Regions from separate parts of the Megasphaera sp. UBA4382 genome, predicted to be linked through region 3. Evidence: riboswitches for the same ligand, from Rfam matches in the RefSeq annotation. Region 3 holds a riboswitch; each other region holds the start of a gene.
The links. Region 3 has a riboswitch for FMN ahead of ribD (bifunctional diaminohydroxyphosphoribosylaminopyrimidine deaminase/5-amino-6-(5-phosphoribosylamino)uracil reductase RibD). Riboswitches for the same ligand answer to the same signal wherever they lie in the genome.
Positions count from the first base shown of each region.

Region 1: linked by a shared signal. The riboswitch ahead of B4H10_RS01195 (bifunctional 3,4-dihydroxy-2-butanone-4-phosphate synthase/GTP cyclohydrolase II) and the one ahead of ribD (bifunctional diaminohydroxyphosphoribosylaminopyrimidine deaminase/5-amino-6-(5-phosphoribosylamino)uracil reductase RibD) in region 3 are both predicted to bind FMN.
Region 2: linked by a shared signal. The riboswitch ahead of ribB (3,4-dihydroxy-2-butanone-4-phosphate synthase) and the one ahead of ribD (bifunctional diaminohydroxyphosphoribosylaminopyrimidine deaminase/5-amino-6-(5-phosphoribosylamino)uracil reductase RibD) in region 3 are both predicted to bind FMN.

Region 1 covers NZ_DGRS01000015.1:17,261-27,000, reverse strand. The annotation lists gene B4H10_RS01205 (FtsB family cell division protein) at 1-194, opposite strand, end outside; gene B4H10_RS01200 (FAD-binding oxidoreductase) at 398-1,801, shown strand; FMN riboswitch at 1,851-1,967, shown strand; gene B4H10_RS01195 (bifunctional 3,4-dihydroxy-2-butanone-4-phosphate synthase/GTP cyclohydrolase II) at 2,054-3,271, shown strand; gene pnuC (nicotinamide riboside transporter PnuC) at 3,358-4,077, opposite strand; gene B4H10_RS01185 (nucleoside phosphorylase) at 4,079-4,819, opposite strand; gene B4H10_RS01180 (bifunctional metallophosphatase/5'-nucleotidase) at 4,844-6,436, opposite strand; gene B4H10_RS01175 (Crp/Fnr family transcriptional regulator) at 6,562-7,227, opposite strand; gene B4H10_RS01170 (ATP-binding protein) at 7,353-8,087, shown strand; gene B4H10_RS01165 (Lrp/AsnC family transcriptional regulator) at 8,151-8,600, opposite strand; gene B4H10_RS01160 (FAD:protein FMN transferase) at 8,760-9,704, opposite strand.
Region 2 covers NZ_DGRS01000065.1:3,403-13,142, reverse strand. The annotation lists gene rpmJ (50S ribosomal protein L36) at 1-87, shown strand, start outside; gene rpsM (30S ribosomal protein S13) at 110-478, shown strand; gene rpsK (30S ribosomal protein S11) at 503-895, shown strand; gene B4H10_RS07940 (DNA-directed RNA polymerase subunit alpha) at 950-1,930, shown strand; gene rplQ (50S ribosomal protein L17) at 1,948-2,286, shown strand; gene B4H10_RS07930 (DUF3783 domain-containing protein) at 2,394-2,840, shown strand; gene B4H10_RS07925 (8-oxo-dGTP diphosphatase) at 2,854-3,357, shown strand; gene B4H10_RS07920 (MTH1187 family thiamine-binding protein) at 3,439-3,741, shown strand; tRNA gene B4H10_RS07915 (tRNA-Ser) at 3,880-3,970, shown strand; gene B4H10_RS07910 (hypothetical protein) at 4,286-6,004, shown strand; gene B4H10_RS07905 (CpXC domain-containing protein) at 6,168-6,842, shown strand; partial or broken gene ribB (3,4-dihydroxy-2-butanone-4-phosphate synthase) at 6,848-7,453, opposite strand; FMN riboswitch at 7,570-7,686, opposite strand; gene B4H10_RS07895 (FAD binding domain-containing protein) at 7,829-8,614, shown strand; gene B4H10_RS07890 ((2Fe-2S)-binding protein) at 8,614-9,081, shown strand; gene B4H10_RS07885 (xanthine dehydrogenase family protein molybdopterin-binding subunit) at 9,078-9,740, shown strand, end outside.
Region 3 covers NZ_DGRS01000021.1:44,126-53,865, reverse strand. The annotation lists gene mtnA (S-methyl-5-thioribose-1-phosphate isomerase) at 1-334, opposite strand, end outside; gene mtnP (S-methyl-5'-thioadenosine phosphorylase) at 334-1,128, opposite strand; gene hslO (Hsp33 family molecular chaperone HslO) at 1,135-2,016, opposite strand; gene B4H10_RS02280 (DUF6173 family protein) at 2,161-2,631, shown strand; gene ribE (6,7-dimethyl-8-ribityllumazine synthase) at 2,708-3,172, opposite strand; gene B4H10_RS02270 (riboflavin synthase) at 3,217-3,861, opposite strand; gene ribD (bifunctional diaminohydroxyphosphoribosylaminopyrimidine deaminase/5-amino-6-(5-phosphoribosylamino)uracil reductase RibD) at 3,842-4,978, opposite strand; FMN riboswitch at 5,073-5,206, opposite strand; gene rpe (ribulose-phosphate 3-epimerase) at 5,276-5,920, opposite strand; gene rsgA (ribosome small subunit-dependent GTPase A) at 5,914-6,780, opposite strand; gene pknB (Stk1 family PASTA domain-containing Ser/Thr kinase) at 6,805-8,727, opposite strand; gene B4H10_RS02245 (Stp1/IreP family PP2C-type Ser/Thr phosphatase) at 8,763-9,473, opposite strand; gene rlmN (23S rRNA (adenine(2503)-C(2))-methyltransferase RlmN) at 9,555-9,740, opposite strand, start outside.

The DNA of each region.
Region 1 (9,740 bases), on a different contig from region 3:
TTGACCGTTATCGTCATATCCTGATGAATCTGCCATAACTCATATATCTTGGAACCGAGAAACAGGCCGCCAAAAATCAAAATAGCCACGACAATCCGCTTATAAGCAGACCAGCCCGCCTTTTTCCTGCGGCGGACGTTCCGTCTCCTGCCCTGCCCGGATAGGCGCGGTCGTCCTGTACGTTTCACCGTCATGTCTCAGCTCCTTTTCAGATTAAAAAAATCTTAACTTATAGTATACCTTGAAATGACTACAAGATAAAGCCTTTTCCCGATATTTAAAGGGAAATGCCGTAATGTGGCTGACGAAAAGGGCCAATTTCTTAGAGATTATCCCCTTTTAAAATAGGAGAATCTCTCCTATAATAGACATATGTATTCGAAAAGGAGGCTACGTTATGCCATATACACCGATAAACGATGAAATACTGACCAGGCTGAAAGAAATTGCCGGCAGCAAAAATGTCCTTACAGAGACTGACGCCATGCAGCCATACAGCCATGACGAAGTAACCGATCCGGCATACCACCATATGCCGGAAGCCGTCGTATTTGCCGAATCAGCCCAACAGGCCGCGGCCATCGTACAGCTGGCCAACGAGTATCATTTCCCTGTCGTTCCCCGCGGTGCCGGAACAGGGCTGGCCTGCGGAGCTGTTCCCATCTATGGAGGCATCGTATTGTCACTGGAAAAAATGAACCATATCCTGGAAATCAATACAGACAGCCTGTACGCAGTCGTTGAACCGGGTGTGCGCACGTCAGATTTGCAAAAAGCCGCTGAAGAAAAAGGATTATTCTATGCCGGCGACCCCTGCAGCGGCGATTCCTGTTTCATCGGCGGAAACATCGCGACCAATGCCGGTGGCAACCGGGCCGTAAAATACGGGACAACGCGGCATCAGGTCTATTCCATTGAAATCGTAAATCCTACGGGACGGATTGTACAGCTCGGTGCCCGCCTGCAGAAGCAATCGACGGGATATTGTCTGGATCAGCTGGTCATCGGATCAGAAGGAACACTGGGCATCATCACCAAAGCCACGTTGAAATTACTCCCCAAACCCCGGTACAAGCTGGACCTTCTCGCCGTGTTCGACGACACAGCAGCGTCCATCGGCGTCGTCAATAAAATCATAAAAGCCGGCATAACGCCGACGTGCGTTGAGTTTATGGACAACATCACCATCAAATCCGTAGAACGCTATCTGAACGAAACGCTCCAAGGCAGCGATACGGGCAATTATCTGATTGTGGAAGTAGAAGGCACGAGTGAAGACGACCTCGATGATAAAGCCATCGTCCTCGACGAACTATGCACGGCCAGTGGTGCTTCTTCCGTACTGGTCGCCGACCCGGCCCGTATCTGGCAGGCCCGCAAGGCCTTTGCCGAAGCGGTACGTGCCGAAAGCCTTATCGTATGTAAGGAAGACGTCGTCGTCCCTGTCGATCAGGAGCCGCGGCTTCTGGCCCGGATTCTGGAACTGGCCCGGAAATATGGCCTCATCACACGCATCGCCAGTCATGCCGGAGATGGCAATATTCATTTGAACATTTTGAAAAACGAGGACCTCACATACGAACAATGGGAAGAAAAAGTTTCGGAAAATCAGCAGGAGCTGTATCGTTTCATTTATCAGCTGGGTGGCCGTCTGTCTGGTGAACACGGAATTGGCAGCAAACGCAAGGCATTGATGGAAGAATTCACCAATCCCGACGAACTGGCCATGATGCGGGCCGTAAAAAAAGCGCTCGATCCAAACAACATCCTCAATCCCGGTAAAATCTTTGATGTGGAATGAATACCTGAAAGGTGTCTCTTTACTTCCTTTCTATTTGCAGGTATAATAGAATAATCTTCAGGGCAGGGCGCAATCCCCGACCGGCGGTGACAGTCCGCGAACACGCAGTGTACGATTTGGTGAAATTCCAAAACCGACAGTAGAGTCTGGATGAGAGAAGATATGATGATAGTGTATGTGTATTCTTATTGTCATAAAGCCCTGTGCATGCATAGTGCAACAGGGCTTTTAATTATATACAGGAGGTTTCTGATGGATACAAAAGAACAAACATATAATACGATTGAAGAAGCAATCCAGGAATTGCAGTCTGGTCATATCGTCATGGTTGCCGACGATCCCGAACGGGAAGATGAAGCCAACTTCATCTGCGCTGCCCAGTACTGCACCCCGGAAAACGTCAATTTCATGATGAATCATGGCAAGGGACTCATCTGCCTGCCCGTCAGTCAGGAATATGCCCATAAGCTGGGCTTGTTCCCTATGGTAGGCGAAAACACCAACAACAACCATACGGCTTTTACCGTTTCTATCGACTATAAAGATACAGATTCGGGTATCACGGCAGAAGACCGGGCCCGTACTATCCAGAAAGCCGCGACAGATTCTATCTCAGCTGATGATTTTACCCGGCCGGGACATGTATTTCCCCTGACCGGCGTCAAGGGCGGTGTCCTCATGCGCAACGGCCACACGGAAGCCACATTGGACCTGTTGCGCCTGGCCGGGCTGAAGCAAGTCGGCGTATGCTGCGAAATCCTCGATGAACGCGGCGAAATCATGCACTCCAAGGCACTTTGGGAACTGGCCCGCACTCACCACCTGACTTTCGTCTCCATCCACGATCTGCAGAATTACTGCCGTCGTCATGACAAACACGTCGTGCGGGAAGCTACGGCAAAGATGCCTACCAAATACGGCGAATTCAAGATTTACGGTTATATCAATGACCTGACCGGGGAACACCATGTCGCCCTCGTCAAAGGCGAAATCGGCGATGGCAAAAACCTCCTCTGCCGGGTCCATTCGGAATGCCTGACCGGTGATGTCTTCGGTTCCTGCCGCTGCGACTGCGGTGAACAGCTGGCCGCCGCCCTGACGCAGATCAATAAGGAAGGGCGGGGCATCCTCCTGTATATGCGCCAGGAAGGACGCGGCATCGGCCTCATCAATAAGCTCAAAGCCTATGCCCTGCAGGAACAGGGGTATGACACAGTAGAAGCCAACGAAAAACTGGGCTTTGCCCCGGATCTCCGCGAATACTGGATTGGTGCCCAGATACTCCAGGACCTGGGTGCCCGGGAATTACGACTCCTTACCAATAATCCCCTCAAGATTTACGGTCTCGAAGGGTTTGGCGTGGAAATCGTCGAACGGGTTCCCATTGAAATGCCGGCCCAGAAATTTGATGAATTCTATCTGGAAACTAAGAAAAATAAGATGGGGCATATCTTGACTCATCTGAAATAAGTGATTGTAAAAAAGGCAGTAGCATTACGCGTTTTTGCGTAATGCTACTGCTTTTTTAAGCGGAATCATATGTGTATTACGTAATCTTAAGCTGCGCCGCCTTCATTATCGGCTTCACCGCTGGACCATACTTTCTGTGCATAGATGGCATTGAACAACAGAGCGGCCTGTAACGCCACCTGGGACAAGTTGGCTCCCAGGGTGCCAATCGTGTTGTCCCCCAGTACCATCTGAACCGATAAAATCGTCCAATAAATAAAATTGGCAATATTGACAAAAATCCAGAGAGACCAGTTTTCATTATACTTCAGAATGTAGAGAATCTGAGCTATAAAACTGACTACGAAGTTAATGGAATCAAAATAAGGCAGCTGGCCGCCTACCTGGGCCAGGACGAACCAGCCGGCCGCCCAGGCAATGAAGGCTGCCATAAATACTTTTTTCCGCGTCCCCGGTTGAAACGAATGAGTCGTTTCCTGATGCCCCCACATATACCATCCTATCGGCTGGGAAATGACATAGACGATATCCATGGCAAAAGACCCATAGGCATGGCTGATCCAGGCAATGTATGTCATGGCAACGCATTGTACAAAGCCAAAGATAAAAGATATTTTACGGCCTTTCATGCCGTATACCAGACAAAGCACTCCGGCTACGCCGGAAATCATGCCGACGATGCTGTCGGGGGCGATGGCATAGACGACGAGCTGCAATAAAATCAGCACGGCCACATAGGTAACTTCAAAGCGCTTCCAGTTGGTAAAGAGCTGGCTATAAAACCAATTATGCTGTGTTGTTTCCATATTATGCTTCTCCTTCCGGATCAGAAAGGATCTGCAGAGCCGTCACGAGCGAGTCCTGTTCTCCCTTTGCCACGAGATCGGCACTATTCACTAAATCATTGACACCTTCTGCCAGGTCTCCCTGATAGAGGACGACATTATTCAGGATCGACAATGTTTCCATATGGCGCAAGCGGCCGATAATCATCAGAATCCCCGATTCCATATCATCGGCGACAATGCCCTTTTCAGACCAGAACGCTTCGGTCTTATCATTGTCATCCATATAAAATCCATCGTGCGAACGGATAATGCCATAACAGGCCTTTGGAGCATATGTATGGGCCAGGGCCAGGAGCCGGAAGGACGGTACGGCCGGATATATTTCCGGCACATACTTGCGGGACAGTCCATCATCGCGGACAGCTCCTTCGGCAATCACTAACTGCCCTAGCGGTATATCATGCTGCATGGCTCCGGCAGAACCGACGCGGATAACCCGTTTAATACCGACATTATGCATTTCTTCCACGGCAATGCCCGCAGACGGTGCTCCGATTCCTGTAGACATAGCTAGTATCTTTTTCCCCTTGTACATGCCAATAATGGATTTGTATTCCCGGTTACAGGCCCAGGGAACGACATGATCCATCAATTTCGCAATCGTATCTACCCGTGCAGGATCTCCCATGATAATGGCAGAATCCGTGTCAATGGCTTTGGTCAGCTGGGTATGGGGCTGAGGAATTTCTTTCGCTTCCATACTGAATCCTTCTTTCCCTTTTGTCTAAATAATCGTAATACGGCCCTGTGGTTTTGCATACGTATCTCCCACGTTTCCTCCCAGAGCTTCTTTGATATAATTGCGGGCAGCATCGACATCGAGATAATCGACATCACCAACCGTTACTTTAGCGGGATCTGTCAAGGCAGAATAGGTATCGCCACCCGATGTCAGATAATCGGGAACGACGATGCAATACGTCGCATCGGGGTTGAAGGATTTGCCACCTACTTTTGTAATGGTCACGCGGCTTCCCGGTTTTGCCGGACTATAATAGGTGGAATGAGGATATACGTCCCCTTTGGCATAAGGTACCCGCGTATCGACGGTGTATTCAATCCCTGCTACCTGCGGAAATGCACCAATAGCTTTCGGGGTCGTACAGGTTGCGGCTTCCAGGATTTCCAATAACGTCGATCCTTTCATCGTCACATATTGGAGGTAGTTGTGATAAGGCATGACGAGCAGCAAATCATTTTCTGTGATTTTTCCCTTGTTGATAGAAGCACGGATACTGCCGCCATTCATGATAGCCCCATCAACACGGACATGCTGTAACACTGTAGCCTGACGTACCTGCCACAGGAAGGCATCGGCCAGAAAATCACCCAGATTCGTTTCTTCAGTCCGGACGCCGGGTGCGCGTGTGCCATCGAGTGTCATCGCCGTTGTGCCGACCACACTGGCCAATTTCTTGGTAATACGGGCCTGTGCCTTATCTACTATAGCTTTTACTTTAGGATCTTCCTTATTATATCGTCCATAAGGATACAGGTCTTCTTTCCATTTCCCATCAACCTGTTGAATGACACCGATATTGGCCAGATGTGCCCCCGTTTCGGCTAACAGTGTGCCGTTTACTGTACGGTCTTTTATGACATGATCATGGCCATCAATAAAAATGTCAATTCCCTGAACGTGATTGAGCACATCGTCCGACCGATCTCCCGCTGCATCGGGAGCACTTCCCAGATGACCGATGGCAATGACCAGATCACAGTCTGCATCTTTTAATGCATTGACTTCCTTTTGAGCAGCCGTATACATATTATCTTTAGCCAGGAACGTCAGTCCCCGCGTACTTTTCGGGTTGGAAGTCGTCACCGTCGAAGGGGTCGTCAGGCCAAATACGCCAATGTTCAGATTGCCTTTTTTAAGGATGGCATGTGTCTTCGGAGTAAACGGCTTTCCCGTGGCGTCTACGATGATATTCGCTGACATGACGGGGAAATGAGCCTGCTTGATGCGCTGTTGTGTGACATCCGCCCCATAATCGAATTCATGATTGCCCAGGGCCATGGCATCGTATCCGGCGGCATTCATGAAATCAATAGCCGTTTTTCCTTTGCTCAGATTGACCAGATTGTTGTCCTGGATTGCATCCCCTGCATCGAGCAGTAATACTTGTTTTCCCTGGGCTTCAAAATCTTTTCTGAGTGCCGCAACGGTTGCCATACCGTTGACACCATCGGCACGCTGATCGTATCCATGAGTATCGTTAGTATGCATAATGACCAAATGAGAATAATCTGCTGCAAATGCTGAACTGACTAAACAGGACAGAACCAGCGCCAGGGCTGCAGTTTTCTTTTTCATGTGTACCCCTCCAATTAAGTTACTCTAATGCTATACGTTTGTTATATATTTTCATTAGTATTATACACTAACTAACAGAAATATTCAGATTTTTTTCCATATGGCAGTTCCCTTTCCCGTCTAAATCAGCTATGGAACAGGGTAAACGTTTCTTTATTATAGTCAATAAGGCCATCCCGCTTCATTCTGCCCAATTCAGCCGACATGGCAGACCGGTCTACGGATAAAAAATCTGCCAGCTGCTGCCGGTTAAATTCGATGGAAAACGTATCCTTGCCTCTTTTTCTCGCTTCGTGTGATAAATAGGCCATCAGTTTCTGCCTTGTCGAACGCTGTGACATGTATCGTATTTTTTCAGTCAGTACAAGATTTTTTCCAGCCAATACTGCCAGCAGATTGGCCGCCAATGTTTTCTGACTTTCCGTCAGCGTCGTGTGGCCACCCAGGATGTAGCGGAGATTGATGAACAGCACTTCACTTTTTTCTACCGCCATGACATCGACGGCAGAACGGGCATCGGGAAGACTGGCAAAAGCTTCTGCAAACATGCCTCCTGCAGGGATATATGCCAGTATATTACGATTTCCCCAGTAATCCTCTTGTATAATATGGACACTACCATGTAGAACAATGCCCAATGCATGCACTTCATCACCGGCATAAAAGATAAAATTTCCCTTATCGTATGAACGTACACGGCTTCCCATATCTTTAAGGAGTACATCGATTTCCTTTTCGTTAATTCCCAGAAATAAGGGCAATTTTTTTAATACAGTCACATTTTGATTCATTTCGCACCTCATTGTTAGAATAACAACAGATTTTTCTTTCTTATTGTACTATACTAATGATATAAACAAAAGCACTCTGAATAAAAGTATATCATAAAACCCTGTGTATTAAGGAGGAAATTCAAATGAAACGTAAAATCATTCACATCAATCAGGATAAATGTAACGGCTGCGGCTCCTGTGCCCGGGCCTGCCACGAAGGAGCGATTGCCATGATAAACGGCAAAGCCACGCTGCTGCGGGACGACTACTGTGATGGCCTGGGTGACTGTCTTCCCCATTGCCCGACCGATGCCATTACCTTTGAAGAACGTGAAGCGGCTCCCTATGATGCCCAGGCGGTAGCGGAACACCAAAAAGCACATTATACCGGAACGGGCTGCCCCGGAAGCCGCATGCAGACACTGCATCAGGAGCAGCCTGTCTGTCCCGGCCAGAAGAGCCAGGTACTTACAGGCCAGGATTCTGGATGCGCATCATCCCAGCCGTCCCTGTCCCGGTTGCGCCAATGGCCGGTACAAATCAAACTGGTACCAGCCCATGCACCATATTTTAACGGTGCCCGGCTCCTCATCGCCGCCGATTGCACCGCCTATGCTTATGGCCGTTTTCATGAAGACTTCATCAAAAACCGTATCACCCTTATCGGCTGCCCCAAACTGGATGACATCGACTATTCAGAAAAGTTGACGGAAATCATCCGCAGCAATGACATAAAAGAAGTAACTATCGTCCGCATGGAAGTTCCCTGCTGCGGTGGACTGGAAATGGCAGCCAAAAAAGCCTTGCAGCAGAGTGGCAAGTTCATTCCCTGGCAGGTGGTTACCATCTCCCTTGACGGAAACATATTAGATAAATAAATCAGCTCTATAAAAAGAAACGGGCGTGCGAAAGCAAAACTGCTTTGCACGCCCGTTTCTTTTTCACTGCACATTGACATTCCATTCTTCCTTCAAAGTAGAAAGACACATGAATGTCTGAGATGAAGCTACCGTCGGAATTTCATTGAGCTCTTCCATGAGGAAATGTTCCAGATCGTCCGGTGTCTTGACCAATACCTTCAGCAGGTAGTCAAAAGCACCGACCACATGATGGCATTCCAATACCTGGTTAAATTCGACAACTTTCTGGCGGAATTCTTCCACATCACCGGAACGTTCCAGGTTGACCATAATAAAGGCCGTGACGTTATAGCCCGTCTTGCGGCGGCTGATTTTAGCCCCATAGCCTTCAATAATACCATTGTGTTCCATTTTACGGATTCGTTCTGAAACAGCCGGTATAGACAGGCCGACTATTTTGCTGATTTCCGTAGCTGAAGCCTTGCCATTCTTCTTAAGAATTGTCAGGATTTTTTCGTCAATATGATCCATTCAGGTTACATCCCCCTTACGTTAGTTAATGCAAGATTAAAAGATTTCTGCATACATATATTATCTTACATTATAAAGGAAATGTAAATATATAATTTAAAATTTATTGAATGTCTTTATAATCAATCGTATAACGAGAAAATCCACAGAATACAGGATTTACTTCACCAGATGAAAGTCCTCGTTAAGATCAGAAAAATGGTCCTTAAACCCTTCCGTCATGTATACAGTGCCGTCTTCCGCCGTTATTTCGCCTTCTACACCATCCAGATTTTTAAGGAATTCCATCCCTTTTTCAGGTCCAAGGACAAAGATAATGGTCGTAAACATATCACTGAGCATACCGGCATGATCAACCTTTCCATCAATGACGACAGAATCACTCATAACGCCGGAACGGGCTGGCCGGCCGGTCCGCGGATCAAAAATATGATGGTAGCGGATGCCATCCTGGATGAAGTACCGTTCATAATCCCCGGAAGTGCCTAAGGCCTGATTCTCAATAGAAACGATGCCCAGATACGTATCGGGAGAATCATTGCGGGGATGGCGGATACCAATTTTCCATGGCTTATCCTTGCCCGTCCTGCCGACGGCATACATAGAACTGGCCCCCATGTTGATGAGCCCGCTCTGAATGTGGTGGGCTTCATAAATCTTGCGAACTTCATCGACAGCAAAACCCTTGGCGATACCGCCCAGATCGAGGCACATCCCTTCTTTCGCCAGCATGACGCTGTGAGTTCCCGGTTCGAGCAGGATATCCTTATAATTTACGTGAGTCAGGGCCGATGCAATTTCTTCATCGGACGGAACATGCTGGTCATCATTTCCGATATCCCACAATTTTGTGATGATACCGACACTGATGTCCCATGCCCCCTGGGTCTTTTCCGAATATTCTTTGGCAATGGCAATCATTTCATAGACTGACGGGTCTACCTGGACATAGGATTGACCGGCCGCTGCATTGATGCGGCTTATATCACTATCCGGATTTTGGGCACTGGCCAGACTATCGAGCTGATGTACCCGTTTGAGCCCTTCTTCTACGGCTTCTTTTGCTTCTTTTCCTTCTGCCCGCAGCTGAATCGTTGTATCCATGGCAATGGTGCTCTTATTATAAGACTGCTCCGGATG
Region 2 (9,740 bases), on a different contig from region 3:
ATTTGCGAAAAATGCAAAATCATCAAACGCAAAGGCCGTGTTATGGTTATTTGCGAAAATCCGAAACATAAACAGAAACAAGGTTAATATTCAGGAGGTGAATGAATAGATGGCACGTATAGCCGGTGTAGATTTACCACGTGACAAACGTGTTGAAATTGGTTTAACATATATTTTTGGTATCGGCCTTTCTTCTTCTCAGGAAATTCTCGCCAAAACCGGTATCAATCCTGATACCCGCGTTCGCGATTTGACAGAAGATGAAGTTCAGAAAATCCGTGAAGTCATCGGTTCTGATTATAAAGTAGAAGGTGACCTTCGCCGCGAAACGGCTCTGAACGTAAAACGACTGATTGAAGTCAATTCCTATCGTGGCAAACGTCATCGTGCAGGTCTGCCCGTCCGTGGTCAGCGTACGAAGACAAATGCCCGCACACGTAAAGGCCCGCGCAAGGCAATTGCAGGCAAGAAAAAATAATTTTAAGTAAGGAGGGAAACGATTTTGGCTAAGAATAACGTAAGAAGCAATAAGAAAAAAGAAAAGAAACATGTAGAATCGGGTGCAGCTCATATCCGTTCTACTTTCAATAATACGATTGTTACCATCAGCGATCCCAAGGGTAATGCACTCAGCTGGGCCAGCGCCGGTGAAATGGGCTTCCGTGGTTCCCGTAAAAGTACTCCGTTTGCCGCTCAGATGGCTGCCGAAACAGCTGCCAAGGCTGCTATGGAACACGGCCTCCGCTCTGTTGAAGTATTCGTTAAGGGACCTGGTTCCGGTCGTGAAGCTGCTATCCGTGCCCTGCAGGCTGCAGGTCTGGAAGTCAACTCTATCAAAGATGTAACACCAATTCCTCATAATGGCTGCCGTCCGCCTAAACGTAGACGCGTATAATCGTCTGCGCTTTTGACCAAGTTGTTTTGATTCTGATATAGGAGGATTTTCCTAATGATAGATGATAGCAAGTTTAAGATTGAAATCGCAGAAAAAAGCGATGACGGCAAATACGGAAAATTCGTATGCAAACCTCTTGACAGAGGTTACGGAATCACATTGGGTAATAGTTTGCGGCGCATTCTTCTTGCCTCTTTGGATGGTGTTGCAATTACGTCTATCAAGATTGATGGCGTGTTGCATGAATTTTCGACCATTCCCGGTGTCCGGGAAGATGTAACGGACATCATCCTGAATTTGAAGCAGGTTTGCATGAAGTTCACCAACGATGAAGTTGATGAAGCCGATATCACCATAGATGTTAATGGTGAATGCGAATTTACCGCAAACGATCTTAACGTAATTACAGACGTAGAAATTTTGAACCCGGAACTTCATATTGCTACTCTCGATACGGATGCCCATATCCATATGCAGTGCCATATTGAACGTGGTAAAGGGTACGTACCGTCTACGAAAAACAAAAAGGATACAGATATGATCGGAGTCATTCCTATTGATTCCATCTTTTCTCCTGTTGTTCGTACAAATTACGAAGTCGGCAATGTCCGGGTCGGCAATGAAATGGATTATGATTCATTGACGCTTGAAGTAACGACGGATGGCAGTATCACGGCAGAAAATGCCGTAGCTAAGGCTGCATCCATTATGATCAGCTACCTGAATTATTTCCAGGATATCGCTACCGATGAAAAAGTAAATGAAGCTAAGGCTGATTTTACTGGTGATGGAAAGGAAGAAGTGCCAGTAGACGATGGTCCTGAACTGGATAAAGTTAAAATTGATGTTCTCGACCTTTCCGTACGCGCTTCTAACTGCCTCAAACGGGCCAATATTTATACACTGGCTGATTTGACAGAACGGACAGAAGACGACCTTGCCAAGATTCGTAACCTGGGTAAGAAATCTGTCGATGAAATCATCGAAAAGTTGCGAAAAGAAGGTTACGATTTAAAATCGAATGACGAAGAATAGTTTTAGGAGGATGAACGATGGCTTATAGAAAGTTAGGACGCGACAGCTCTGCACGTAAAGCATTATTGCGCAGCATTGTTACCTCTTTGTTCCAGCATGAACGCATTGAAACCACGGAAGCAAAGGCTAAAGAACTCCGCAAGATGGCTGAAAAAATGCTTACCCTTGCCAAACGGGGTGACCTTCATGCACGCCGCCAGGTACTCGCTTATTTGATGGACGAAGATGTAGTTAAAAAGCTGTTTGATGAAATTGCACCGAAATATAAAGATCGTCAGGGCGGCTATACCCGCATCATTAAAAAGGGCCCGCGCCAGGGTGATGCAGCTCCGATCGTTATCATCGAATTAGTCTGATCTCGACAGGATAGTTTCTGACGGGACACGTAATGAGATGCAAAGCCGCTGTGGTTTGTTCCACAGCGGCTTTTTTAATAAGTGGAAGTAGGAAAGGAGAGAATAAGATGGCATTTAAAATGATATTGGCTGTAAATTTTACACCGGAACGGTTAAAGCAACTCAAACTTCTGGGGCTGCTGACTAAATCCCAGGTAAAAGCCGTTACAGAAGAAGAAAAGGATGATACGGTAGGCAAGGTCCTTGGCCTGACGGAGGAAGAAGTAGCTGAAATTGCTGCTATGAAAGGCGATGCAGAGGAACAGACCGTGGAACATACGCCGGAAGAAGACGGTGAATTGCCCCCTGTAACCAAAGAAGCCATTGTTCTCTGCGGATTTTCAAATCAGACAGTCAATCTTCTTCTCGATGCTATCCGCCGTGGCAGATTGAAGAATATTCCTTTAAAAGCAATGGTTACGCCAACAAATATTTCCTGGACAATCAATACTATTTTGCAGGAATTAAATAAAGAACACGAATATTTCAAGAATATGAAGAAGAAGGGAAAATAAGGGGGCACATACCATGCGGCCTACTACCTTATGTTTCCCTGTCAATGCCCAGGGACAGATTCTCCTGGGACGGAAAAAAAGAGGGTTTGGCGTTTCTAAATGGAATGGGTTTGGAGGAAAAATAGAAAGGGGAGAAACCTTCCGGGCTTGTGCTGTACGGGAGCTTTATGAAGAATGTCATCTGATAGTAGACGAGGCAGCATTGCAACTGGTGGCCTATCTAGATTTTCGCTTTCCTGCCGATTCTGCATATAACCACATCGGCTATGTCTACTTTCTTCATGACTGGAAAGGCACCGTAACGGCTTCTGATGAAATGGAACCGTGCTGGTTTTCTGCCTCATCTCTTCCCTATGATGAAATGTGGAAGGCCGATGGAATCTGGATTCCCATGATTCTTTCAGGCAGGATAATTTCCGGTACTATTGTATTTGGTGATGACAATGACAGCATAGCCCATACTGATTTTTCTGATACACCGGGCCTCCTTGAACAAACTGTTCCCGACACGTTTTAAGCACTGTAGACAGACTGGACAAGTGTGCCGAATCGTTTATAATGAAGATATAATCATTATTTTATGAGGAGGGGTTTTACCATGAATACACTCGTTGCTGTCTGCATTGCTCCCAGTGGTACTGGTGACGAATATGCACCTTATGTGGCTGAAGTTGTCAAAATCATCCGTAATTCGGGTTTAAAGTGCCACACGTACTCTATGTTCACAGAAATTGAAGGAGAATGGGATGACGTCATGGCTGTCGTCAAAAAGTCGACTCAGTATTTTACCGATAAAGGAATTCGTACGTCGGTCGTTCTGAAAGCAGATATCCGTCCCGGATATACGAATATGATGGATGGGAAGATAGACCGGCTGAATAAGGCCATAGAAGGGAAATAGGCAGGAATTTGCCATTCTCATGGGCCGTATCCTGGCAGGCACGGGACGATTTTATTTACGATTACCGCCTGTTCCTGCCAGATAATGCCCTTGACAGATAATACAAAAACGTGTATACTAATCTAGTCAGTTGCATATGGAGTGATACTCAAGAGGCTGAAGAGGACGGTTTGCTAAATCGTTAGAGGTCGTAAGGCCTGCGAGAGTTCGAATCTCTCTCACTCCGCCAGATTACTGGACAGAGAGCACCTGGGAAGTTTTCCCGGGTGTTCTTTTTTTTGCGCCCGACATCGTATTACATGATTTGTATCTAAATAATTGTGACATTTTTGTGTTATTGTATTATAATAAAACAAGAATGAGCTCTGAATGGTGAATTCTGAGAAATACTGCGTGCCATATTCTTTTTGTTATGGAAATGTCCTTTCGGAAAGGGCGGTCTACGATAGAATGTACTGGCATTCGCATGGGACGGGGGGAGATGCGGTATATAGCATGTCGAATTAAAAAGAATGGCATTTAAAAACAGAAAGGATGATGAGAGTTGATTAGTAAGCGTATCAAAATTTTTGGACTTATACTTGCCGGATTATGTTCCCTTATGCTGGCTGGTTGTGGAACGGGAAGCGATAAGGTATCTACTGGCTATTACAAAAACGTTGCAATCAAGCCGAACGGCGAATTTGTTATCAAAGACCGGGTTGACGACTCAAAAGCTAAGAAAGGCGGCATTTTTTACTATGTCGAAATGGGCAAGGATGATGCGACAAAAGATAAAATCGTAAGTGTTACGGCTAAAGCTGGTAATGCTCCCATCGATATACATTGGAAATCTACCGTTGGTAACATGACGGCTGTTACGGCAGCACGGATTCAGCTTGACTACAGCCAGGATGGTTACATTAAAGAAAAGTATGAACGTGTGACCGGCAAGGCGGGTGTAGGGAACCACGGTGAAGCTTCTGTCCGTTATCAGATAGCAAAAGATGGAGAAAATAAAGGAAAAGCAGAAAAGAAATATTATTATAATTCTGAAGGCGATAATAATTCTCTAGGAAGCGTAGCGCAGGCGAAGATTGCTTACGATAAAAAAGGGAATATTGATACCATTACCTATATGAATAAGGATGGAAAAGTGGTTAATGGATATCTGGGTGCCAGCATACTAGGATTTGTGTATGACAAAGAAAAAACGGATGTATTGGACTCCATAGAAATCCGGGATAATAACGGTGTAGTGAAGAACAATAAAAACAAATACGCCCGTATTGCTTTTTCCTATGATAAAAAAGGCCGTGTCATCAGCCGTAAGTTGTACAATGAAGCCGGTGATCTCGATGGCAGTGCTCAGAAGAGCCTGTTTGTTTTTCTTGGTCCCACTTCGCTTAATGACAAATTGCAACAGATGAAAGATGGTCTGATAGAAGCTGGGGCAGAAACAAAATATACATATGATGACAAACATGCCGGTCCGGTCAAAATCCAGTTCCTGGGTATAGATGGACAGGCTGCTCCTGTTAAGGATGGTGCCAAGGGCGTTGCCGAACTGGATATGACCTATGATGACGCGGATCGTATTATCGATTTGAAGTTTATCGGCGCTGATGGACAAAGCCTGCCCCTTGTTATAAGTAATACTAAAGGGCCTGATGAATTAAAGATGGACTATGATGAAAACAGTAACATCAGCCAGATAAGCTACTTTAAAAATGGGGAAGCTCTGAACATAGATGAAAAAGTCCTGAGTAATGGTGGTATGTCAACAAAGACAGATATTGCTGCTGTGAAATACAAATATGACAGCCAGCGTAATAGAACAGAAGCTAAATATTTTGATAAATCGGGCAACCCGACCTATTTGAAATTGTATGGGACTACTAAGTACTATGGTCGTCAGTTTGAATATTCTGAAAATAACAATAATCAGCCTAAGGTCACCTATCTGGATGCAGATGGACAGGCGATTAAAGCCGACCCTAAAGATATGTTCCTGGGAACATGGAAGGAACCGGTCAAAGGTGGCTATACGTGGGTTGTCAAAAAGGGAACGATGGAAATTATACGTCCTAATGGTATGAACTCGTCCTATTCGTATGAATTGTCGAATGTAAAGATTGACCCGGAAACAGGTAAGGGAAGTATGATTTTGGATATGAAGGGGAAAAATGATTTTGGTGTAGAAACATTGAAATTTAGCGATGCCGATCATTTTGAAATGGTGGATACGTTTAATCAGAGCAAATTAGTCCGCCAGAAAGACTGATTGCATTGACGTAAGGAGAGTTGTAATGAAATGAGTTTTTGCTCATTTTGTTACAACTCTTTTTTGTTTTGTATATCGGATTATTCACTTATTCATAGACAAGGAAAAAGCTCTGGCCTATAATGGAACTAAACTTATATTTTTATCAATAGGAGCCTTCATCATGGAAACTGTGAAACATGCGGATCATTATAACCGCAATCTGGAATGTCCTGCCTGTGGCAAGAAAAGCCGGTTTAAAATATGGGACCGCATACAGATAGACAAAAATCCCGGACTTCGGGATAAAGTACGGGATTTATCTCTCTTTCGGTTTCAGTGTCCGAAGTGCGGACATGAAACATATCTCGATTATGATTTCCTTTATATTCAGAGCAATCTGCGCCTGGTCATTTATTATGCTCCCGGCGGAGGAGATGTGACAAATATGCATCAGTCACTGCAGAAGCCGGAATATGAATTCATGAAGCCATTCCGCTATCGCCTTATCCGCCAGCGGGCGCAGTTACTGGAAAAACTTGCCATTTTTGACGCCGGATACGATGACAGAGTAATAGAAATCATGAAAGTAATGATTCAATCTTTTCTGGCAGCACAGGCCAGCCCGATTCATGCCAGCCTGATTGAATTTACTCACAGTGAATCGGGCGATGCCTTTCATTTTGCTGACCAGAGCCAGCAGAAATCAGGCATGCTTCCGTTTAATGATTCCATGCACCAAACGTATCAGGCACTGGAGCGTGATCTGGGAGAGGCGCTGCCGCCGGATGACATGCTGGAAATCACACCCCAATGGGCAGTTTCCTTTGTAAAGGACCATCAGGATTTATTTGCCTGACGGGCCATGTAGTCTTTGATATCTTTCAATGTAATGAAGGGCAGATGATACATATCTGCCAGGTGCCATAACTGAGGTGTACGCATCATGGTTCCGTCTTCGGCCATGATTTCACAGCATAATCCGGCTTCTTTCAGGCCAGCGAGACGCATGAGATCTACCGTGGCTTCTGTATGTCCGCCGCGGGTGAAAAGACCGCCTTCTTTGGCGACGAGGGGAAACATATGCCCGGGACGACGGAAGTCTGACGGACGGGAAGCGTCTTCTGTCAGCATACGCGCCGTATAAGCCCGTTCTACTGCGGAAATACCTGTTGTTGTTTCTACGTGGTCTATGGAGACGGTAAAGGCTGTTTCATGGTTGTCCGTATTCCGGGCTACCATAGGCGGCAGATCGAGTTTTTCTGCAAAGGCCGAACTGATGGGAAGGCAGATGAGACCTTTTCCATGAGTCGCCATGAAATTCATATTTTCTGTTGTGCAGTACTGGGCGGCGCAGATAAAGTCACCTTCATTTTCTCTGTCCGGATCATCTGTGGCGATGATAATCCGGCCCTGGCGCAAAGCATCCAGTGCTTCATCGATAGTGTTGTACGTTCGTTTCATTGTCATAATGCATGCCTCCGTATATAAGGGTATTGGGAATTGTCTTCAGCAAAAAAATAACCCTGACCAGGACGGTCAGGGCATACAGGCACAGCATCAGACAGACTGCGGACGCAGCCTGAGATTGCCTTCTTCCATCCAGACTATACGGTCGGTTTTGGAATTGCACCAAATCATGCGCCAAAGCGCTAGCGGACTATACCGCCGGTCGGGAATTGCACCCTGCCCTGAAGACATTTTTATTATACCATTAATTTTACGCATTGCAACTATGTAGCAGGAGAAATTTAAAGAATCAAAAAGGTATCATTATGAAAATCAAAATAGACAAAAACGGTCAGGCAGATATAGAATCTGCATGCGCTGAACAGGAGGAACGGTATGAATATAGCTCATTATGTTAAAGCAAAAAGCCTGGAGGAAGCCTGGCAGTTAAATCAGAAACGGTCAGCGGTTATCCTGGGTGGCGGTTGCTGGCTGCGCATGTCTCCCCGCCGCAGGGTGGCAACGGCAATTGATTTGATGGATTTGGGACTGGATGAAATACGCGAAACAGAAGAAGCATTTTATATTGGAGCTATGGTGCCATTGCGCCAACTGGAAATTTCTGAATCACTGGAAACGTATACCCAGGGGGCTATGAAGGAAGCATTGCGTCATATTGTGGGTACACAATTTCGCAATATGGCGACGGTAGGAGGGAGCATCTGGGGCCGGTTTGGCTTTTCTGATGTATTGACACTCTTTCTGGCTTTGGATGCAGAAGCCGATTTATATAAAGGCGGACGAATACCCCTGTCTCTTTTTGCGGAAAAGACGGCAGATACGGATATTTTAAAAGGCATATATCTCCCTAAAAAGAAACGGCGGACGGCCTATGCTTCGCTGCGGCTGAACGCGACCGATTTTCCTGTCCTGGCCTGTGCCGTATCCCGCACAGCAGATAGCGTCTCCTGTAGTGTGGGAGCACGACCGATGAGAGCACAGGTACGATGTCTTCCGGCAGGTACGGGAATGACCGGGGATGAAGCGGAACGGGCGGCCCGTGAAGTGGCGGATTCTTTATCTTTTGAAGATAATATGCGGGCCAGCCGCATATACCGGCATGATATGGCGATGGTTCTGTGCAGGCGGTTGTTATTACAGACGGCAGGGGAGGGAGACTAATGAGAATTCAGTACTGGCTTAATGGAAAGATGGAAAGTGATGAAATTTTACCAGGACAGATGCTGTATGAATTATTGCGTAAAAAGGGATGTTATAGCGTCAAATGCGGTTGTGAAACGACAGCATGCGGATTATGTACGGTATGGCTGGAGGAAAAACCGGTACTGTCCTGTGCCGTGCTGGCCGCCCGCATTGACGGAAAGCATGTTATGACACTGGAAGGACTGCAGGATGAAGCACAGGAATTTGCCCGGTATATGGGACAAGAAGGCAGCGATCAGTGTGGATTTTGTAATCCCGGTTTTGTCATGAATGTGCTGGCTATGGCAAGAGAATTAGATAATCCTGGAGAAGAAGAAATCAAAGAATACCTAGCAGGCAATCTCTGCCGATGTACGGGATATGTCAGTCATATGAGGGCATTGAAACGGTATCTGACAGAAAAAGGAAAGGGGATGCGGTTATGAGAGAAATCAACCGGGTGGTTATGAAAAAAGATGCCCTGCAACTGATGACAGGAAAACCGGCTTATACGGAAGATTTAGCACCGGAAGGCTGTCTAATCGTCAAAGCTCTGCGCAGCCCTCATGCCAGAGCCATCGTACGTCATGTTGACACGAAAGCTGCCCTGACCGTTCCGGGCATTGAATGCATCCTGACAGCAGAGGATGTCCCTAAGACGCGGTTTACTATTGCCGGCCAGACCTATCCGGAACTCAGTCCGTATGACCGGCTTATACTGGATAGACAGATACGATATGTTGGAGACCCAGTGGCTCTTGTAGCCGGGCGTGATGCGGCATGTGTGGATAAGGCTATGCGCATGATAAAGGTGGAATATGACATACAGGAGCCTCTTCTCGACTTCCGGCAGGCCGTGGATAATCCTATTGTGGTTCATCCGGAAGATGACTGGAACCCACGTGTACCGGTCGGTGGTGATAACAGACGAAATATTATTGCCCAGGCGGAAGAAGACTGGGGCGATGTCGATACGGCATTCCAGAAATCGGATGTTGTGATTGACCGGATCTATCATACAAAACAAGTACAGCAGTCTATGATGGAAACATTCCGGGCGTATACGTATTTGGATGAATTTGGCCGTCTGGTCATTGTCAGTTCG
Region 3 (9,740 bases):
AGGACAAAGCCCTTCTCGCCAGATTCATCTGCTGTTGTACGGCCCAGTGGAGATTGACTGCCGTAGGCCTGGCCCCGTCCAGTCCCCTTCCGGCTTCAGCCAGCCGGATTTCAAATTGTGTTTTATCCGGCTCATCGGCTGCAATATCCCGGGCGGCCAGAACCATGGCATAAGCAGCTGCTACCCCGATAGCCGGAGCTCCCCGGACGGCCAGTATGCGGATGGCATCGCGTACTTCCTGCCAGCGGGTACAGCAGAGATATCGTTCTTCTCCCGGCAGCCGCGTCTGATCAAGCAGCTGCAGGGCGTGATGTTCCCAGGCTAATGTTTTCATCAGACAGAAAAACCTCCATAATCTTTCAGTGTATGACGGCATGAACAATCGCGGTCATCATACAAATCCACTGCACGCATGACCAGTCTGCGCAGGCGTTTTGAATTCTGCACCATTTTTTCGACCACCTCTGCATGGGTCAGCGGAACGGGTGAAATGCCGGCAGCGTAATTGGTGACCATCGAAATCGTCGCATAGCACATTTCTGCTTCCCGGGCCAGGCACACTTCCGGCACGTTGGTCATCCCCACGATATCGCCGCCCAGTTTATCAAACATCTTGATTTCTGCTGGCGTTTCAAACCGCGGCCCTTCCGTACAGACATAGGTCCCTGATGCATGGAGCGGGTAAGACAGTTCCTGGGCTGCCTGTACTACTGTTTCTCTCAGGGACGGACAATACGGCTCGGTCATATCGACGTGAACGACGCCGTTGCTGCCGCCATCAAAAAACGAACCGTGGCGGGAATGACTGGTAAAATCGATAAACTGGTCAGGAAGGACAAAATCATCTGGTTTATAGTCCCTGTTGATGGCCCCGACGGCAGTCGTGGATAAAATCGCCGTAACGCCCAGTTTCTTCAGCCCCAGGATATTGGCCCGGTAATTAATGAGATGGGGCGGGATGGAATGGTATTTGCCATGGCGTGCCAGAAAAATGATTTCTTTTCCTTTATACGTTCCCCGCGTGTAACGGATGGTCCCGTAATAATTTTCCATCTGCCCCGACGTCACATGGTCCAGCATTGTCGGGTCACAAAGTCCCGTTCCTCCGATAATAGCAATATGTCCCATACAATATCACGTCTCTTTCTGTTCAAACAGCGCCACCAGTTCATCGTGGCTGATGACATATCTGGCACCGCAGTACTGACAGGTCATCTCCACCTGCGGATCGTTCAATAACTCTTCCTTATCAGCCGGCCGCAATGACATGAGTACGTTTTTTATGCGGTCCCGTGAACACGTGCAACGCCAGGATAACGGCTGGCGATATAATTCCTTATAATGCATGCCACTCAGGATGATACCGGCCAGCTCTTCTCCATCTGGATGGCCGCTGAGATACGATGTAATCGGGCCGATACAGGTAATATTCGCTTCTACCCGTGCCAAATCCTCATCTCTGGCTCCCGGCAGAGCCTGAACCAGGAATCCACCCGATGCCGCAATGGAATAATCTCTGGCTACAAGTACGCCCAGGCTGATCGTCGAAGGGACCTGTTCCGATGTGAGGAGATAATAGGCCAGATCTTCGGCAATTTCCCCCGATACGAGTTCGGCCTGACTGGTATAAGTCATCTTTTCAGGCGTAAAGCGCGTCACCGAAAGCTGCCCATGCTGGCCCACGGCTCCGCTGACATCGAGTTTGCCATTCGCTTTAAGCGGGATATCCAGCTGCGGATGATCGACGTATCCTCTGACATAATGAGAATCAAAACAATCGGCATGGACGGCTCCCAGAGGACCGTCACCATTGAATTTCAGTGATACACCTTCATGATTCTTATAATCTCCCGCAAGAAGGACCGCACCAGTCATAGCCCGCCCCAGGGCAGCAGATGCTACGGGGGACAGATTGTGGCAGGTCCGGGCTTTCTGGGTAATCGTGCGCGTCACGGCGACAGAAACGCGAATCAGTTCGTCTGACGTATAATGTATAATTTTATCTTCCATTTGCATAAATAACGTATCCTTTCTCCGTAATAAGGTACTTTATATTATACTATTCCGGTGCGGAAATTACTAGTCATCTCGCGAAGCAGGAATCCTCCTGTACATTGTCGAATAAAATATATACAGGAGATGCAGAGAGGAGGACTTTATATGACAGAAGAAACGAAAACCACTGCCAAACCGGTGGAAACCAATCCGGTCCTGAAGCAGACCACAAAGAAAGAAGACGAAGAGACAAAGCTGGTGCTGGTCAATCCTGCCGGGGCTTCTGATGAGGAAGAAGATCCGGAAACTCCTTATCTGGCTTCAGATATGTACAAACGGGTAGTGACGTTAATCAATAAATTCGAGGAAGACCTGCCAGATGATCTGCAGGCTGGCGGCCGTCTCGTATCAGCCGGCAACATCACCTTTTCTATCCAGGATGTCGGCTATTGGGACCCGAACATGATTGTGTTCTACGGAGAACTGGAAGACGGGTCCCGCGTTGAACTGGTCCAGCACTTGTCCCAGCTGAACCTGCTGCTCGTGGCCGTCAAGCGTACCAACCCGGAAGAACCGCGCCGGGTCATCGGTTTTACGACAAGTCCGGAGCCGGATATCGAAGAAGATGACCACTGAGTCCGGCTGGCCAATCATTTCCATAAATAGTTAAAAACGCTGCACACGATGGATAGTCGTGTGCAGCGTTTTACTCTTATAATTCTTTAATGAGATTGACCATTTCAATAGCGCTGGTTGCCACGTCAAAGCCTTTATTACCAGCTTTTGTACCGGCCCGTTCGATGGCTTGTTCGATATTTTCCGTCGTAATGACGCCGAACAGGACAGGGACGCCCGTCTTGAGGCTGGCCTGGGCAATCCCTTTGGCAGCTTCGTTGCATACCAGATCATAATGGCTGGTGGCTCCGCGGATAACGGCTCCCAGGCAGATGACGGCATCGTATTTGCCCGATTCAGCCATTTTCTGGGCTATGAGGGGAATTTCAAAAGAACCGGGAACCCAGGCTGTCGTAATGTCATCATCGGATACACCATGACGTTTCAGCGCATCATAGGCCCCGCCGAGAAGACGGCTGCAGATGAATTCATTAAAACGAGCGACGACAATACCCACTTTAATACCAGAACCGATTAATTTACCTTCTTTTACTTGTACCATTTGTACCACTCTCCTAATATGTATGTAATATTCTATTTAGCGGATTAAAATCCATTTTCCAACAACATTTCCATCGTAACGCCTTTCGGGCTTTCTACGGGGCCTGTTTCCATAAAGCGATGAATGTATTTGCCGATGATATCCGTTTCCAGATTGACAATAGCACCGGGATGTTTACCCATCAGTGTCGTATGACTCATTGTATGGGGAATGATGGATACGGAAAACTGGCTGCTTCCGGCAGAAACGACAGTCAGGCTGATTCCATCAATGGTAATGGAACCTTTTTCTACGATAAAGGGCGCCATGTCCTTGGGAATGGAAATGGTGATAACCCGGGCAATCCCGTCGTTTTCTATACGCGACACATGGCCCGTTCCATCGATATGGCCGCTGACGATATGACCTCCCAGGCGGCCGCCGACCTGCATCGCCCGTTCCAGATTGACAGGAGAACCGGTACGCAGTTCACAGAAGGAAGTCCGCCGCATCGTTTCGTGCATGACATCCGCCGTAAACGAAGTATCGTTCAGGGATGTCACAGTCAGGCAGACACCATTGACGGCAATGCTGTCGCCGATGCGTGTACCTTCCAGCACAGTGTGAGCTTCTATCGTAAGGACGATGGAGTCAGTGCGGCGGTCCATGGCACGGATTATCCCCAATTCCTCAATGATGCCAGTGAACATAGGCACCCTCCCTTTCTGTATTATAAGCTGTAATCAATATATTAGTATCTAACATTTTGACACTGTCATAGGAAAGAGGCATGCATTCAGTCAGATCGTCAACACCTTTCCCACCGACAGAGGGGAGCGACTGTGAACCGCCAATAACCTTATTTCCAACAAAAGCATATATCTTATCGACCAGTTTGTAATCAAAAAAACTCCCCTGTACGGTGCTGCCGCCTTCTACGAGAATACTGCGTATGCCCTCTTTCCACAACAGATTCACTGCCTGTACCAGGTCAATATGTCCTTCTCCTGTCAGCGGGGCCAGAATAACGCGGACGCCCAGTTCTTTCAGGCGGCGCATTTTATCTGTATGACACAATGTCGTCGTGACAACGATCGTATCGGTAGTCTTATCCGTTATGACCAGTGCCGTTTCCGGTATACGGCCGTGAGTATCCAGGACAATGCGCACGGGCTGGTGAGGCGCCTCCTGCTCTTTACGCTGTATGCGGCAGGTCAAAAGAGGATTGTCCGCCAGGATGGTATTAATGCCTACCAGGATTCCATCATAGATAGAGCGCAGATAATGGCCCTCCCGCCGCGCTTCTTCATTGGTAATCCACTGGGATTTACCTGTCCGCGAAGCAATACGGCCATCCAGGCTCTGGGCCAGTTTGGACGCGATAAATGGCTTTTCAACCATCATATTCTTGATAAATACTTCATTGAGCTGGGCGGCCTCGCGGGAAAGAAGTCCTACCTCCACGGGAATACCGGCCTGCCGTAAAATCGCAGCACCTTTTCCGGCGACGAGCGGATTGGGATCCAGCATGGCCATGACGACCTTTCCCACCTTTCTTTCTACCAGCGTCCGGGCGCAGGGAGGCGTCCGTCCATAATGAGCACACGGTTCCAACGTGACGTACACCGTAGCTCCTTCAGCCTGATCTCCCGCTTCCCGCAGTGCCCATACTTCTGCGTGAGGTGTACCGGCCTTGTGGTGATAGCCCCGTCCTACGATTTTACCGTCTTTGACAATCACACAGCCTACAGCCGGGTTTGGGGATGTATACCCCAGTGCCAGTCTGGCCAGAGACAGGGCTTCCTGCATATATTCTATCGGTTCCAAGATTGTCCTTCCTTTCCTGTCACAGAAACAAAAAAGGCCATCGGTACACATACATACCAATAGCCTTTTTGAGCACACTAAATAAACACGTCCGTGCTGTCTTTTCCCATCCAGACTATACTGTCGGTACCGAAATCCCATCGGTTCAGCTCCCATAAGGAGTTAGCGGACTCTACCGCCGGTCAGGAATTGAAAGCGTCGCTTTCTCACCTTGCCCCAAAGACTATTTCTATTCAGTTCTTTCATACAAAAGACATTTTACCATAATAAAATGCGAAATACAAGCACTGCCTGCGTTCAGCGCAGGGCCGCAATAGCTGCCGCCCGGTCTTTGGCACCAAAGACAGCGCTGCCGGCTACGAGGAAATCAGCCCCCGCTTCCCTGACAGCCTGAACGGTCTTGCTATTGACACCACCATCGACTTCAATGACGGCTGTCGTATTGCCGCTCTTCGTCAAGAGCGATCGGGCCGCCCGGATTTTATCCAGCGTATAGGGGATAAATTTCTGCCCGCCAAAACCGGGATTGACACTCATGATAAGGATCATATCGACCATTCCGGCCACGCATTCCAGAGAAGAGACGGGGGTCGCCGGATTGAGTGCTGCACCGGCCTTCATACCGGCTTCGTGAATCTGCTGGATGACCCGGTCCAGATGGATACAGGCTTCCTGATGGACCGTAACATACGTGACGCCCGCTTTCTTCAGGCCATCAATATACGTTTCCGGATGTTCTACCATGAGATGGGCATCAAAGGGCGTCGACGTATACTTGCGCAGGCTGGAAATCACGGGGACACCGAAGGTCAGGTTGGGCACAAAATGCCCATCCATCAAATCGAGATGAATATAATCGGCGCCGCCTTTTTCAACGTCTTTGACTTCATCGGCCAGGCGGGCAAAATCGGCAGATAAAATGGACGGACAAATAGCTACCATGCAAATCGTTTCCTTTCCAGAATGGACTCTAAAATCTTGCAATACGTTTCATATCGTTCTTTTCTTATCTTTCCCTCTGCTACGGCATGTTTGACGCAGCAATCCGGTTCATGATAATGGAGGCATGAATTGAACCGGCAGGTACCGGTGTATGGCATCATATCGGGGAACAGCTGTATCAGCTCCCGGGGTTCCAGATTTTCAAATTCCAGAGAACTGAATCCCGGCGTATCGACGACATACGTATGGTCATCCATGCAGAGTATCTCTGAGTGACGTGTCGTATGGCGGCCCCGCTTGATCTTTTCACTTACCTGACCGACAGACAAATCCCGTCCCAGGATCCGCGATAACAGGCTGGATTTCCCTACACCGGACGGGCCGCCAAAAGCCGTTATCTTCTGGGGCAGGAGCCGGAGAAGCGCGTCGATGCCTTCCCCTGTCCGGGCCGATACGAGGTACACATCGTACCCGCAGTCCTGATAAAAAGACTGATACTGTTCTGCCTTTTCCCGGTCCAAATCGCACTTATTAAAGCAGAGCTTGGGATGGATGCCGGCGTACTCACACGTCATGAGCATCTTATCCACCAGGAACTGGTTCGGATCCGGTGACTGGGCTGCCATGATGATGAACATCTGGTCTATATTGGCCACAGCCGGGCGCCGGAGCGCATTAGACCGCGGCAGGACGGCTTCGATGACCCCTTTGTGGTCACCGACCATAGTCAGAGACAGCCGGTCTCCTACGAGTATCTTCGCTTTCAGCTTCCCTCTGCGCCGGCATTCCACCAATTCCTGGTCTCCTGTATCGACGTAATAAAAACCATTGTAATTTTTGATGACCCGGCCTGTTGTCATAATCCTCCTCTGCCCTGTGGCGCTTTAAATGTACTGGTCCTGAACCAGTGAATTATTGATATATACCTTAACTCTCGTCCGGCCTGTACCGCTGACGCTCTTACTGATGCTATCCCCGCCAGACTGGTTCCGGTCATAGACGACACGTGATCCGTTGTCATCACTGACGACAATCTGGACATGCTGACTGGAAGCACCGGATGGAACGCTGATATTGACCATGCCCGTATGAGTCGTTCCGGCCTGTTCCTGATTGTTGGCATTGGGATCAGCTGCCGGTGCCGCCGACGGATATTCGACAGACAAATCGACAGAATCCCCCTGCTGGGACTGACTGGTGACTTTAGCCTGGCTCTGGTCTTTCGAGCTGTCGAGATTAGAAATATTACCTACATTATAACCGGCATCCTGCAAGGCTTTGATGGCCGCATCGAGACTCATGCCAGACGTATCGGGCAGTGCCTTGGACGGTTTTGTTTCATCACTGTTCTTGCGGCAGATCACGAGGTTGATTTTCGTTCCCTTTTCTACTTTATCAGGTGATTTGGGATTCTGGCTGATGATATGGCCGTTTTCGACAGAATCACTGGATTCATACTTGACCTTGCCGATGGAAAGACCGATTTCTTTCAGAATCTTTTCTGCCTCATCCATCGTCAGCCCTTTCAGGTCCGGAATCAGGACTTCTTCTCCCTTATTGCCCTTGCTGACCGTCAGATGGATTGTCCGCTGGGCTTTGACGACAGCACCGCCTGACGGCGTCTGGCTGATGACCTCACCAATCGGCACATCTGAACTTTCGACTTCCTTGACAGACACATCGAGATTTTTCTTCTTCAATATATTCTTGGCAATTTCTACCTGTTTCCCTGTCACATCAGGAACGGTGATATTTTCTGTACTCCAGAAATTACCGAAGGAGAAAAAGGCCCAGGCGAAAGTCGCTACAAATACAATCATCATTCCAATGACGATAGATTTTTTGGAATGATTGCTGATAGAATCGACGAACCGGGCAAAAAAGCCTTTTCTTTTGGGTTCCTGCCGGTCCTTCATCGGCTGTATTTTCTGCGTATTGAAATTGTTTTTAATAATAGGCGGTGCGCCTTTGGCTTTATTCGTATTGACAAATCCCTGGGCCATGCGCAGTTCCGACATCATTTCCGTTACGGACTGAAACCGGTCGTCAGGATTTTTGGCCATGGCCTTCAGAATGCATCGTTCTACCAGCTGGGGAATCCGGCGGTTGTATTTACTTGGCAGCGGGATATCATCCTGCACATGCTGCAGAGCCACACTGATTGCCGTGTCTCCTTCAAAAGGAACGACACCGGTCATCATTTCATACATGACGACGCCAAGAGAATAAATATCCGTCCGTTCATCGATTTTTCCACCACTGGCCTGTTCAGGTGAAAAATAATGGACCGATCCCAGAACCGAGTTATCCCCTTTGTTGGTCGCACTGGAATTAATCGCTCTGGCAATGCCAAAATCGGCCACTTTGATTCGTCCCGTTTCTGTCACCAGGATATTGTGCGGTTTGATATCACAGTGGACAATTCCGTTCGCATGGGCATGCTCCAATGCTTCACCAATGTCGAAGGTAATCTGGATTGACGTATTGATTGGCAGATGGCCGTGCTTTTCAATATATTCTTTCAGTGTTTCACCGCGCACGTATTCCATGACAATATAATGCGCGTTTTCGTCGTAGCCGACGTCGTATATATTTACAATATTGGGATGGGATAATTTAGCTGCCGCCTGGGCTTCCTGACGGAAGCGCACGACGAAATCATGGTCGCTGGCATATTTGCTATGCAGGACTTTGACCGCAACAATCCGGTCCAGGAGAATATCCTGTGCCTTGTACACGCTGGCCATGCCGCCACTACCCACTTTTTCCAATATCTTATATCGATTGTCTAAGATATGACCAATCATTTCTGATTTCCACCACTTTCATAGCAGGTATCTGTTCATTCAACGGTTTTAAGTACAGCTGTCACATTATCTTTTGCACCGTTTTCATAAACACGGTCAAATAACGTATTAATGATTTCCCGTTCACTGAGTGCTGTATTTCCCAGTGCCTCGCATAATTCTTCCTGACTGACAAAAGAGGTTAATCCGTCGGAACAAAGGAGCAGGCGGTCCCCATGATGTATCTGGAAAATACCGCTGTCAACTAACAAATTACGGTCAACGCCGACGGCACGGGTAAGGACATGCCGTTTCGGATGACTTTCAGCTTCTTCTTCGGTAATCTTTCCTTTTTCCAACAAGACCTGTACAATCGTATGGTCTTTGGAAATCTGCTGTAATTTATGATCATGGTACAGATAAATCCGGCTGTCGCCGACATGTGCCCAGAAAGCCCGTTCACCCGATAAGGTCACTAACGATACGGTCGTCCCCATTCCTTTCAGTGACGGATCAATCATGGTCTTGCTAAGAATGCAGGAATTAGCATATTGAACGGCTTTTTCCAATTGTACGGGAGCTGTAAATGTGTAATTTTCAAAATAATAGGCAATCGCTTTAACAGCCGTTTTACTGGCTATCTCACCACCTACGTACCCGCCCATGCCATCGGCAACGGCCAATACATCCTGATCAGCACTGATATAGTATGAATCTTCATTCACTTTGCGCACCAGGCCTATTTTAGATTCACCATATGTTCCCAAACTCTCACGTCCTCTCGACGGTGCGTATAGACTATGCTCCTATAATACATAGCATATCTGAAGAATACTGTCAATCGCTTCTTACGTATTCAGATGTTTTATGCGCAGCTGCCCGCAGGCCGCCTGGATTTTACTGCCCATTTCATGGCGCAGCGTAACTGACAAGCCATGATGCTGCAGCGTTTCTACAAAATCCCGCATGGCCTTCTGACCCGGCCGGTATAATCCTACATCATAATTATCATTGATAGGGATTGCATTAATCAA